DNA from 4 places in the Rouxiella sp. S1S-2 genome. Region 4 is predicted to be linked to each of the others. Evidence: predicted binding sites of a transcription regulator. Region 4 holds the regulator's gene; each other region holds the start of a gene.
What was found. The regulator CRP, encoded in region 4, controls carbon source genes, mostly activating them, when cyclic AMP is high. The targets are predictions, from matches to a motif close to ATGTGANNNNNNTCACAT.

Region 1 (3,144 bases), 1.1 Mb from region 4:
CGGCACAGGCGGTGGTTAAGCCCAATTTACCGCCGCGGCGGCGCAGCTCATGCAGGGTTTGAGTTATCATTCGCGCACCGGTTGCCGCAAAAGGATGGCCATAGGCCAGCGATCCACCCAATACGTTAAATCTATTCCAATCTATTTCGCCTATCGCCTGCTCTCGGCCAAGCTTTTCCTTAGCAAACTGTTGGCTGGAAAACATTTTTATATTGGCCAGCGTTTGCGCGGCAAAAGCTTCATGCATGTCAATTAAATCAATATCTTGGAGGGTTAACCCCGCACGATCTAACGCCAACGGCGTCGCATAGGCCGGCCCGAGCAGCATATCTTCCCAAACATCGATAGCCGCGAAGGCAAAACTGCGTAAATACCCCAGCGGACGCAGCCCCAATGCCTGCGCCCTCGACTCACTCATCATCAGCACCGCCGCCGCGCCGTCGGTGAGCGGCGTACTGGTCGCTGCCGTCACCGTGCCATGTTTGCGGTCAAATGCCGGACGTAATTTTGCATACTGTTCAATGCTGGAATTAAACCGGATGTTGTTGTCTTTTTGCAGCACGTCTTTGTACGGCGGAACGTGTGCGGCCATCACCTGGCTGTCCAGTAGCCCGTCTTCCCAGGCTTTCGCCGCCAACTGATGCGAGCGATGTGCCAGCTCATCCTGCTGTAAGCGAGTGATGCCGTGTGATTTTGCCATTTGCTCTGCGGTGTCACCCATGCGCAGCCCGGTGGAATATTCAGCCACTGCGGGCGGCACCGGCAACAGGTCACGTAGTTTTAGTTTGCTAAACAACGACAGCCGCTGGGAGAGGGTTCTGGCTTTATTAACGTCAACCAGCGTACGAGCCAGCGCCTTGCTGACCCCAATCGGCAGCACCGAGGAGGAGTCTGCCCCACCGGCAATGCCGATGCTAATGGTGCCCGCCATAATACTTTCGGCCACATTGGCGACGGCCTGAAAGCTGGTGGCGCAGGCCCGAGAAACGCTGTAGGCATCGGTCGAGACGCTCATGCCGGTCCCCAACACAATTTCACGTGCAATATTCGGCGCTTCAGGCATTTGAACTACCTGACCAAACACCAGTTGATCGATGATTGCCGAGTCAATCCCACTTTTCGCCAGCAGCTCGCTGACCACCATTTTCCCCAAATCAACAGCGGGTACGCCATGAAAGGCCGTCGCCTGTTTGGCAAATGGGGTACGCAAACCGTCAACAATGGCGATACGGCTGCCCTCACGCGTAACCAGTGGAATTGCCTTATTCATAGGAGCTCCTGAGTAATCCAAACGGCCAATGTTTTAAAGAGTATTTTAAAGTCTTATCAATGCAACAGGTCCGACCTGATAACTTAGTGTTAACCAGATGATTACAGTTGGCAAAGTCCATGATGACGAATTGCGAGCAACAGCAAATTTTGAATGCAACAGATGACTACCGCTCAACGACGTGGGGACGCCAAAGAGCGGTTAAGGCAGATATTAACGAAGAGAGAGTTGGAAATTAATGGATTCAATTTGGCAGCAGAAGGTGAAATCAGCGGTTAATTCAACACCGTTTTCAACATCTTTAAACTCGCCGCGAATGACGCAAGGATCAGATTCTGCCTTGCGCGCGCGCGCGGTCAGATTTTCGAGCATTGCCTGAGCGTCTTCACGGGTCGCGAAAACGTTCTGGTAAGACGCCGTGCAGTCGGTGTTATCAATAATTGTTCCCACATCGACACAGCAGCAGGCGGCCGTTTCTTGGGCACTGCAGGCCTTGATTGCGTGACCTTTTTTCTGAGACTCAGTTGATAGAGCTGACATATTTTCTCCTTGCAACGCACTCATGCGCCTGGCCTTTGGCCGTAATGAATCATTAAAAGTTATCGATTCTCTGCGATTTATTTTACTCCTGCCTCTTCAATGAAACTAGTCCCTACTTTTATCATGGTTTTTAAGTGACTAAAATCACAAGAATAACTCGCGCCAAAAAGTCTGAATTATTTATTTGCCGATTAGTTCAACCTGAGTTGTTAGTTTAGTGAATCTTAATCGTATCTTTTTTGTTAAGCGGATCTGATTTTTAAAATCTAATTGCCTAAAAGTGTGAAACAACATTGCAACATGTGTACAGGTCGGACCTATACTTCGCCTACTGGTCTGATTAGTCGGCCCACTCCGGACTCTACAATCCGCCGCTCATCGTTACCCATGAGTAACTTTGTTCTATAAAACATAAAATGAGGTTTTGGTCATGAACCAGAAAAACCTGTTTAAAAGATCGGCTGTGGCAGCTGCAATGGTACTTGTTTCAACCCAAGTTTACGCGGCAGGATTTCAGCTAAACGAATACACCGCAGCCGGACTGGGCCGCTCCTTCTCAGGTGAGGGCGCCATCGCCGACTCTGCCGCATCCGGCAGTCGTAACCCTGCAACCATGACCATGTTTGACCGCCCTTCCTTCTCCGGCGGATTTGTTTACGTCGATCCTGATGTCAGCCTAAGCGGCAAATCGCCGGTCACAGGACGCAGCACCGACGACGATAACATCGCACCGAATGCGTGGGTGCCTAACCTGCACTTCATCCTACCGATTAACGACCAGTGGGCATTGGGCGCATCGGCCACGTCGAACTATGGATTATCGACCGAATTCGAAAGCGGCTATCCCGCCGGACCGCTGGCGGGCAAAACCGACCTGATTACCGAAAACCTTAACCTCAGCGCCGCCTATCGCCTTAACCGGCACTTCAGCTTCGGCGTTGGTTTTGATGCGGTGTATGCCAAGGCAAAAATCGAGCGTAATGCCGGTGAACTGGTGGCGCTGCAAAGCCGTGGCACCATTCCTGCCGACACCACCGCCGCGCATCTGAACGGCAACGCGTGGGGATACGGCTGGAACGCCGGTATTTTGTATGAAGTGGATGACAACAACCGCTACGGCTTCACTTATCGTTCCAAAGTGGATATTGATTTCGACGGCAACTACCGCAGTGACCTGCCGGTTGCAGCGGGCGGAACCGGCGGCAACACGGTGCCGGGTTCATTGACGCTAAACCTGCCAGAAATGTGGGAAGTCTCAGGCTATAACCGCGTAGCGCCAAAATGGGCAGTTCACTACAGCCTGACTTATACCAGCTGGAGTCAGTTCCAGGAGC
Region 2 (3,144 bases), 3.4 Mb from region 4:
CACCTGTTCCATTTGCTGAATAGTGCGCGACACGGTCGAGGGCGACATGGCCTCGCGTCGTGCGACCTCTGAAAAGCTGCCGTACTCGAGCACGGCCACCAGCAGGCGCAGTGATTTAATGCTGAGCTGATTAAAAGCGTCCATCTGTGCGTGTCCCGCAAAAGTATTTTCCCTATTATCGTGTTTTTCGCAATGTCGCGCCACTGTATAGTCGCCCCCTGTTTTACTGCGTGCGGCATTAATTAAAAGGCCAACGCATTGTCGAGTCAGGGGAAATACGTGAGATGAATATTTTATTGATTGTATTGGTGGTTCTCGGGGGAATGGGACTGTCGATTGAGGCAGGGCTGATTGGTCCACTGGGCACTGAAGTCGGCCAACTGTGGGCAACCATGAGTATATTTGGCGTTGGCGCGGCGTTGACCCTGCTGCTGGTGCTATTTTTCAGCCCGCGCGGTGCGCCTGCTTATACTTCTCAGCCGCCCTGGACGCTACTGGGAGGGATTTTAGGACCGGTATACGTGATTGTGCTGACATTGACCACGCCGGTCATTGGCATCGGTATGACCATGATTGGCATTCTATCGGGGCAGGTGGCGAAAAGTTTGCTGATTGACCACTACGGTTGGTTTGGCACAGATCCAAAGCCGGTAGGGCGTGAGCGTTTGCTGGCTCTGCTGTTCATTATCGCCGCACTGGGGCTGATCGCCTGGCAGTAAAGGGTTTCCACTTTATCTTCACGACCAAATACCAACACGAGAGATACGATGACTGAACTCATTATGATTTTATTGGCGATTATCGCCGGTGCGGCATTAAGCATTCAGGCAGCCATCAACGGCAAGCTGGGCGCACAGGTTGGCGTGATGAAAAGTGCCTTCCTGACCTTTAGCTTGGGCGCGCTCATTACCGGATTACTGATTCTGTTTATACAAACACCGCATACTGCCACCCTGCTTACCGTGCCGAAATGGCAACTGATGGGTGCACTGCTGGGTGTGCCCTACATCATTATTATGGTCACGGCGGTGCCGAGAATTGGTACGGCCGTTGCTACCGTCGCAGTGATCCTCGGGCAGTTGGCAATGGGGATGCTGATTGATAATTTTGGCTGGCTCGACAATCCGGCGATCGCGTTTTCCTGGCATCGTGTTGCGGCGATCGTTTGCCTGGTTATCGCTCTGATATTGATTTACCGCAGTAACCAGCCCGCCAAGGCCTAATCAGGGGTAATAGGAAAGCAGAAGCACAGGAAGATGAATCTTATGTGATTGTGATCACATAAAACGTGTATCAGAATGAAACTGAAATTGACAAATGTTGACCAAATCGATAATTAAGTAGCACAAATTGTTTGGTTGCAGAATTTTCCGATGCGACGTCTCGTTGGACGCAAACCTTTTTCGGAATGCAGCAGCATTTGCAACAGTGGTTCATTGTCGTTTTGATACACCCAATCGTCTCCTTAATAGCAGGGAGTTGCTTTCCTTTTTGCTTCTGGTAACTCATGAAAACTAAAATTTTACTGGCAGGTGCACTTCTCGTTTCTTCCTACAGTGCGCAAACGCTTGCGGACGACACCAAGGATCAATACGTCTCCGACTGGTGGCACCAGAGCGTTAACGTGGTAGGCAGCTATCACACCCGTTTCGGACCTCAGCTAAATAACGATCTGTATCTCGAATACGAAGCCTTCGCGCACAAAGACTGGTTCGACTTTTATGGTTACGTTGACGTGCCAAAATTCTTCGGCGTGGGTAACGGTAACGACAACGGTATCTGGGATAAGAAGGTTGGTTCTCCGCTGTTCATGGAGATCGAACCGCGCTTCTCGATTGATAAACTGACCGGCACTGATCTGAGCTTTGGCCCGTTCAAAGAGTGGTACTTCGCTAACAACTATATCTACGATATGGGCCCGAATAATGCCAACCGCCAGAATACCTGGTACATGGGTCTGGGTACCGACGTCAACACTTACACCCCGCTTAACCTGTCATTGAACGTGTATGCAAAATATCAGTGGCAGAACTATGGGGCGGCCAACGAAAACCAGTGGGACGGCTACCGTTTCAAAGTGAAGTACTTCTTGCCACTGGGCGACGTTTGGGGCGGAAAAGTCAGCTACATCGGTTTCACCAACTTTGACTGGGGTTCTGACTTGGCAGACAATGGCAACACGGCGCGCAGCAATCACTCCATTGCGTCCAGCCATATTCTTGCCTTGAACTACTCACACTGGCACTACTCGCTGGTTGCCCGTTACTTCCACAACGGCGGACAGTGGGAAGATGGCACTGAGTTGAACTTCGGCAAAGGCAACTTTAATGTTAAATCAACCGGTTGGGGTTATTACGCCGTGATTGGTTACAGTTTCTAAGAACGCGTTCTGCTAAAGCAGAGTAAACCGCCGCCTAATTCATTTTGTGCGGCGGTTTTTTATTTGTTTAGATTTCGTTTAATTGTTTTGGATTAGTTTGGGGCAAATTTGAAAAAAAGCCGCCACTCACTGGCACAATTTGAAGTTTTGGTTAATGTTGTGTAAGTGACGCTTGGTCAATGATAAAAAGGATTATTTATATGCCGGCTTCTTTAACCCCTGCGCGTATTTTCGTTGGATGCGATCCCAACGACTGTGACCTCGAACAAATGATGGTGCTCGAATACAGTCTGCGCAAGCACGCCTCGATACCGATCGAGATAGAGTGGATGAGGCTTTCTCGCGATCCAGACAGTTTCTGGTATTCCGACGGCAAGGGTGCCGGTTGGACCACCGATCGTTGGGCGACGCCATTTTCAGCCTTCCGTTGGGGGATCCCGGCCTTTTGTCACTTCAGTGGCCGCGCGCTATACGTGGACGCAGACATCATGTTTATGAGCGACGTTGCCGAAATGTGGGACCACGACATTGCACCAGGTCGGCTGATGCTGGCGTCGGGTTCAGGACGCGAACTGCGCCTTGGTGAGCTGGTATGGGACTGTGCCGCTGCCAAAGAGGTGTTGCCCGACATCCAGCAACTGCGACGTGACCCGTTGGGGCATAAAAAATTGCAGAATTTTTTTGAAGAGAATCCGCAAAAAGTTCAGCCATTAGGCGCGGAATACAGCAATATAGACGGCGATGATATTCCGCTGGAGCAGCTC
Region 3 (3,144 bases), 3.2 Mb from region 4:
GTACTCTTGGTCAGACCGGTAATGGCGTGCTTGCTTGCGGTATACGCCGCGGAGTAAGGACGCGGAGTATGGGCCGAAATTGATCCATTATTGATAATTCGACCGCCCATTGGCTTTTGCTGTTTCATCAGCCGAACAGCCGCCTGGGTACAAAGATAGGCGCCGTTCAGATTGGTATTGATGACGGCCAGCCAGTCTTCGTAGGGCTGATCTTCAATCGGTTGCTCTTTCACATTAGTACCGGCGTTATTGAACAACACGTCGAGGCGGCCATAGGTTTCCTGAACGGTTGCAAACAGCGCAGCCACCGACTCAGGGCGGGTGACGTCAACCGTCAGAGCATGAACCTGACCTGGCTCAAACTGCTCGGCGGCCTTGTCGAGCTTTTCCTGACTGCGACCGGTCAGAATGACCAGAAAACCGCTGGCAACCAAAGACTTGGCGGCGCTCAGTCCGATACCGCTTCCCGCTCCGGTAATCAGAGCAATTTTCTTTTCAGTGTTAATCATACGATTTCCCAAAGTTTGCCTTTTTTTAAATTGCTCAGCGGAGTCGTTAATCAGTTCAGCAAACTTACACCGCCGCCATCATGCCGCCGTCGATAAACAGCAAATGGCCGTTAACGAAGTCAGAAGCGCGGGATGAAAGATAAACAGCGCCGCCAATCAGCTCTTCGGGATTGCCCCAGCGCGCGGCCGGCGTTCTCTTGCACAGCCAGTCGGAAAACTCTTTGTTATCCACCAGCGCCTGTGTCATGTCCGTTTTGAAATAACCCGGTGCGATGCCATTAACCTGAATATTGTAGCGGGCAAGTTCGACGCACATGCCGCGAGTCAGCATTTTAACCGCGCCTTTGGAGGCAGCATACGGGGTAATAGTGTCGCGACCCAGCTCGCTCTGAATAGAGCCGATATTAATAATTTTTCCGCGCTCGCGTTTAACCATGTAGCGCGCAACGGCTTGTGAAACCAGGAAAACGGATTTTTGGTTTACGGCAACAATGTCATCCCAGTCTTTCTCCGGGAATTCGGTAAACTTGTGGCGACGCTGAATACCGGCATTGTTTACCAGCACATCAATCGGGCCAATTTCACTTTCGATTTTATCAATCGCCTGTTGCACAGCCTGAGAGTGGGTCACGTCAAACGCCACCGGATGTGCAATGAAACCCGCCGCACGCAGGCTTTCTGCGGCTTTGTTGGCTGATTCCTGCGTGGTGCTGTTGATAATAATTTCGGCGCCGTGCTCGGCCAAACCTTTTGCCAACAGGAATCCCAAACCGCGTGAAGATCCGGTGACCAGGATTTTTTTGTTATCCAGCGAGAATAAATTTGTCATTGTGATTTTCCTGACGTTACCTAGCGAAAATGTTCGTGATGCTCACGAGCAAGATGAAAGAATTTTATCTAGGTTAATCAAACCGGTTTACCACTTGATAAACTGTGATGCAGATCACTTTATAAAGTGTTAACAAACTCTGTTACCGCAAGCGTGATCCGAGTCATCCGTCTCGTCAAAACTAAGCCAAATTTTAATCATGCTGCCGAAAATTGACTGCGATAAAAAGTTTCATCATCCTGAAAGTCTTAATGTTTTGCTTACTCCGTGCGCGTTGTTAACACAGGGTCAATTTGGTAACATAGATGCCATTAGTTTTCCTCCCTTTTAGCACCAGCAGGACTCCCGGATGAGAAACCAACGCGTCACACTGCAGGACATCGCGTTACTCGCCGACGTCACAAAAATGACCGTCAGCCGCTTTCTGCGCACGCCAGAAAAAGTCTCACCCGAAACGCGCGAACGCATTACCAAAGTGATGCAAGAAGTCGGTTTTCCGCTAGAAGAGACGGAAAAAAAGAACAAAAGCAAAAAGATAGGCATCCTCGTCCCCTCTTTTAACAATCAAATTTTCTCGGATTTACTGGCGGGCATCGAGTCCGTTACCTCGGCGCAGGGTTATCAAACGCTGGTGGTTAATTATGATTACAGCAAAGAGCGCGAAGAAGAGCACATTATCAACTTGCTGACCTACCGACTGGCCGGGCTGATGCTCACTGATTCCGTGCACACTTTGAAGGCTGAAAAATACCTGAACGCAGCCGATATTCCGATAGCGCAACTGATGGACCTTGAAAATGCCAACGGGCGAATTGCCGTCGGTTTTAATAATTTCCAGGCCGGTTATGACATGGCTTCGGCGTTAATTGCCAGCGGTAAACGGCAAGTGGTGTATTTTGGTTCCATGTCCGATGCCCGTGATATGAAACGCTATGAAGGCTATCGTAAAGCCATGGAAGATAACCAACTTATTGCCCAACATATCACGCCCAACAAAGTCTCATCGGTCTCTATTGGCGCGGGCATGTTAACCCTGGCAAGACAAAATAATCCTGAAATCAATGCGGTGCTGTGCACAAATGACGACATTGCGGTGGGCGTTTTACAGGAATGCATTAGACTGGGTATTAAGGTTCCTGAGCAGATGGCCATTTCCGGATTTCACGGGCTGGATATTGGTTTAGCGACCACCCCTGCATTGGCAAGTGTTATTACACCGCGCTTTGAAATGGGTAAAGTGGGCGCGGAAATCATGCTTAAAAAAATCAATAAAATCCCTACAATTGAAAGAGTTGACCTGCATTACCGCATCTCCCTTGGCGGCACGATTTAACCCAAATCCCTTCTGCAAGCCTGCTCCCACCGCATGGGGGCAGGATCACGTTACCAGTAACATCCTTTTTTAACATGATCTAACGTGAGCTGAGTCACGAAATATATCGGTGAAAATGCTTTTATTAGAGCATCGCCGGATCAGGTTAATAAGAACATTACATTCCAATGCCTTATTTCAGATACCAACCGAATTCGCGTATTAATTCATTCCCTGAGATGGAATGCGTCTGTGAATAAACGAGGTGTACCCATGGATAATAAAATACCTAAAGCCCGCTGGTTACGCGTTATTACGCCGATATTAATTGCCTGTATTATTTCATTCATGGACCGAGTTAACATCAGCTTCGCGATGCCCGGCGGCATGGACAGCGCATTGGGCATCACGTCCTCGATGGCTGGGCTAGCTGCGGGTATCTTCTTTATCGGGTATCTCTTTTTACAGGTGCCAGGAGGCAGCATTGCCGTACA
Region 4 (3,144 bases):
CGCTAACCTTCACGGCGCGGCGTTTTATCACTTTCTATTGCCTAAACAGCAAACCGGGCTGATTACTCTTGAGCATCAATCACTTCAAAACTGTGAGTGATGGTGGCCGCTTTGCCGAGCATCAGTGAAACCGAGCAATATTTTTCGGCCGACAGGCTCACGGCACGTTCAACCACTTTATCGGTCAAATCTTTGCCGGTGACGATAAAGTGCAGGTTGATGCGGGTAAACAGACGCGGCGCCTCTTCACGACGTTCGGAGGTCAGTTTCACTTCGCAGCCCAACACCTCGTTGCGGCCTTTTTGCAGAATCGACACTACGTCAATCGCACTGCAACCGCCTGCCGACATGAGCAGCATTTCCATCGGGCTAGGGGATTTGTCACCCGCATTGCCGTCCATAATGACCTGATGTCCAGACGAAGATTCTCCGAGAAACGTTAACCCTTCAACCCACTTTACCCGTGCTTGCATTTGCCTTTCTCCGGTAATAATTTTTAAAACAGACTACCCTTAACCCCTGAAACTGGCAATGGAACTCGATCCGCATCATGCTGAAGCGAGACAACACAAGACACGTCCGCAAACCTGTGCTACAAACAAAGCCGAAAGAAACTTTCCAACAAGTTGCGGCTAGGTTTTTTAGGTGTTAACAGGATAACCTTGGTGATAATGGCAAATTACAGCTGAAATCACTCCACCTGCCGCTTGCAGCATTGCTGGTCAGTTCATATGCTAAAAGAGCGCGAAGTAAAAAATCGCCGAACAGGGATTTCAAAGCCCTGTGATTTTGGGCAGCGATAATAAGAGGATAATAGCTAATGGTTCTCGGCAAGCCACAAACAGACCCTACTCTCGAATGGTTCCTGTCTCATTGTCATATACATAAGTATCCATCTAAAAGTACGCTGATTCACCAAGGTGAAAAAGCCGAAACGCTTTACTACATCGTGAAAGGTTCGGTTGCCGTTCTGATTAAAGATGAAGAAGGCAAAGAAATGATACTTTCCTACCTTAACCAAGGTGACTTCATCGGCGAGCTGGGACTCTTCGAAGAAGGACAGGAACGTAGTGCATGGGTTAGAGCCAAAACTGCCTGTGAAGTGGCCGAAATTTCCTACAAGAAATTTCGCCAGCTCATCCAGGTTAATCCAGACATTCTGATGCGCCTGTCCGCACAGATGGCAAGCCGACTGCAGATAACGTCCGAGAAAGTGGGCAACCTTGCCTTCCTCGACGTGACCGGTCGTATTGCACAAACTCTGCTGAATCTGGCTAAACAGCCGGATGCCATGACCCATCCCGATGGCATGCAGATCAAAATTACCCGTCAAGAAATCGGTCAAATAGTCGGCTGTTCACGCGAAACTGTGGGTCGAATTCTTAAAATGCTTGAAGATCAAAGTCTGATTTCAGCCCACGGTAAAACGATTGTCGTTTACGGCACCCGTTAATCGTCTTAAAAACGGCGCAGCAGATAACTGTTGCGCCGTTTTTGTTAGCCTATCTGCACAAAAATGACGCTTTGGCAAAGACTTTTTTATCACCCTGAAGTTAACTATGCGCTAAGACAAACGCTGGTTCTCTGCCTGCCCATTGCCTTCGCTATGCTGTTTGGCCAGTTGAAAATGGGTCTGCTGTTCGCGTTGGTGCCCGCATGCTGCAACATTTCAGGTCTCGATACCCCACATAAACGCTTTTTCAAACGCCTGTTGGTCGGTGGATCACTGTTCGCCGTCAGCAGTATTTTGCTACAGTTGATGTTGGTTAACTGGCATCTGCCGCTGCCGCTTATCATGCTCGGCCTGACGCTGGTCATCGGCGTGACGGGGGCGATAAGTCCGCTGCATGCGCGTCTATTACCGGGCGCGCTGGTTGCCGCTATCTTTACGCTCAGCATGGCGGGCGTAGTGCCGATTTGGCATGCGCCACTGCTGTTTGTGGTCGGGACTGCCTGGTACGGCGTATTTAACTGGCTGTGGTTTCGCCTGTCTGAAGAGCAGCCTATGCGCGAAACCCTAAGCCAGCTGTATCTCGAACTCGCCGACTATTTTGAAGCCAAATACAGCCTACTGACCCAGCATACCGATCCCGATACCGCCCTACCGCCGCTGCTGAACAGGCAACAAAAAGTCATCGACTTGATTGCTCTGCTTTATCAGCAGTTGCACATGCTGCCGACGCACGACCACCAGCATCATAAAAAGCTGTTGAGACGTTTTCAGGTAGCACTAGACCTTCAGGAGCACATTACGGTGAGTCTGCATCTGCCCACCGAGGTGCAAAAGCTGATGGAGGAGAGTCATGCCGAGGCGGTAATTCGCCGCAATGCTCAGGTGATTGCTGCCCGTCTGCGGGTGATTGCCAACGACATTCTTTATCACCGCCGTTCCGAGCGCTTCACTATGGCCAATGAGCTGGCGGCGCTGGAAAAAATATCTTCGCGCTACCGTGACAACCCGGTCGGCCAGTTTTGCTATTACCACTTCAGTCGCATTGCGAGACTGCTGCGTACCCAGCGCCCGCTTTATCGCCGTGACCTGATGCAAACCCAGGCCCGCCTGCCGTTCTGGGCGGCGTTGAAAAGCTATTTGTCATTCAAGTCGGCCGCACTGCGCAATGCGGGACGTTTGGGGGTTATTCTGGCCATCGGCAGCAGTCTGGGGCTATTTTTTAATTTACCCAAACCCTATTGGATCCTGCTGACGACCCTGCTGGTCAGCCAAAACGGCTATAACGCCACCCGCGTGCGCATTCAGCACCGTGCGTTAGGCACGCTGATTGGGCTTATCATTGCCGCAGGGCTTCTGCAGCTTGCCCTCCCGCAAAATCTGCAGCTGTTTTTCATGCTGATGATTACCTTAATTTCATACACCGTGCTGCGCAAAAACTACGGATTGGGGATGATTGGGCTGACGGTAACGGCAGTTTATACCCTGCAAATTTTGGGATTAAACGGCGCCAACTTCCTGCTGCCGAGGCTGCTTGATACGCTGATAGGCTGTGCGCTGGCGTTTGGTGGCACTATCTGGCTATGGCCACAGTGGCAGAGCGGCCTGTTGCGTACTAACGCGCATCAGGCGCTGGAGGCCGATCAGGAGGCAGTGCGTTTAGTGCTGGCGGATGACCCCGACCCTGCGCAGTT

Region 1: GA565_RS07585 (YfcZ/YiiS family protein) is a predicted target of CRP. The motif match lies at 1,943-1,960, and genes of this name have one in related genera.
Region 2: GA565_RS18285 (nucleoside-specific channel-forming protein Tsx) is a predicted target of CRP. The motif match lies at 1,266-1,283, and genes of this name have one in related genera.
Region 3: idnO (gluconate 5-dehydrogenase) is a predicted target of CRP. The motif match lies at 1,441-1,458, and genes of this name have one in related genera.

What each region holds. Positions count from the first base shown of each region.
Region 1 is NZ_WFKL01000001.1:1,631,579-1,634,722, reverse strand. Features, by position in the region: gene fadI (acetyl-CoA C-acyltransferase FadI) at 1-1,270, opposite strand, end outside; gene GA565_RS07585 (YfcZ/YiiS family protein) at 1,484-1,810, opposite strand; gene fadL (long-chain fatty acid transporter FadL) at 2,241-3,144, shown strand, end outside.
Region 2 is NZ_WFKL01000001.1:3,998,099-4,001,242, reverse strand. Features, by position in the region: gene GA565_RS18300 (LysR family transcriptional regulator) at 1-144, opposite strand, end outside; gene GA565_RS18295 (DMT family transporter) at 285-719, shown strand; gene GA565_RS18290 (DMT family transporter) at 768-1,223, shown strand; gene GA565_RS18285 (nucleoside-specific channel-forming protein Tsx) at 1,508-2,380, shown strand; gene GA565_RS18280 (glycosyl transferase) at 2,581-3,144, shown strand, end outside.
Region 3 is NZ_WFKL01000001.1:3,746,486-3,749,629, forward strand. Features, by position in the region: gene GA565_RS17185 (SDR family oxidoreductase) at 1-509, opposite strand, end outside; gene idnO (gluconate 5-dehydrogenase) at 574-1,338, opposite strand; gene GA565_RS17195 (LacI family DNA-binding transcriptional regulator) at 1,688-2,671, shown strand; gene GA565_RS17200 (MFS transporter) at 2,924-3,144, shown strand, end outside.
Region 4 is NZ_WFKL01000001.1:581,261-584,404, reverse strand. Features, by position in the region: gene GA565_RS02655 (OsmC family protein) at 63-473, opposite strand; gene crp (cAMP-activated global transcriptional regulator CRP) at 821-1,453, shown strand; gene GA565_RS02645 (YccS/YhfK family putative transporter) at 1,517-3,144, shown strand, end outside.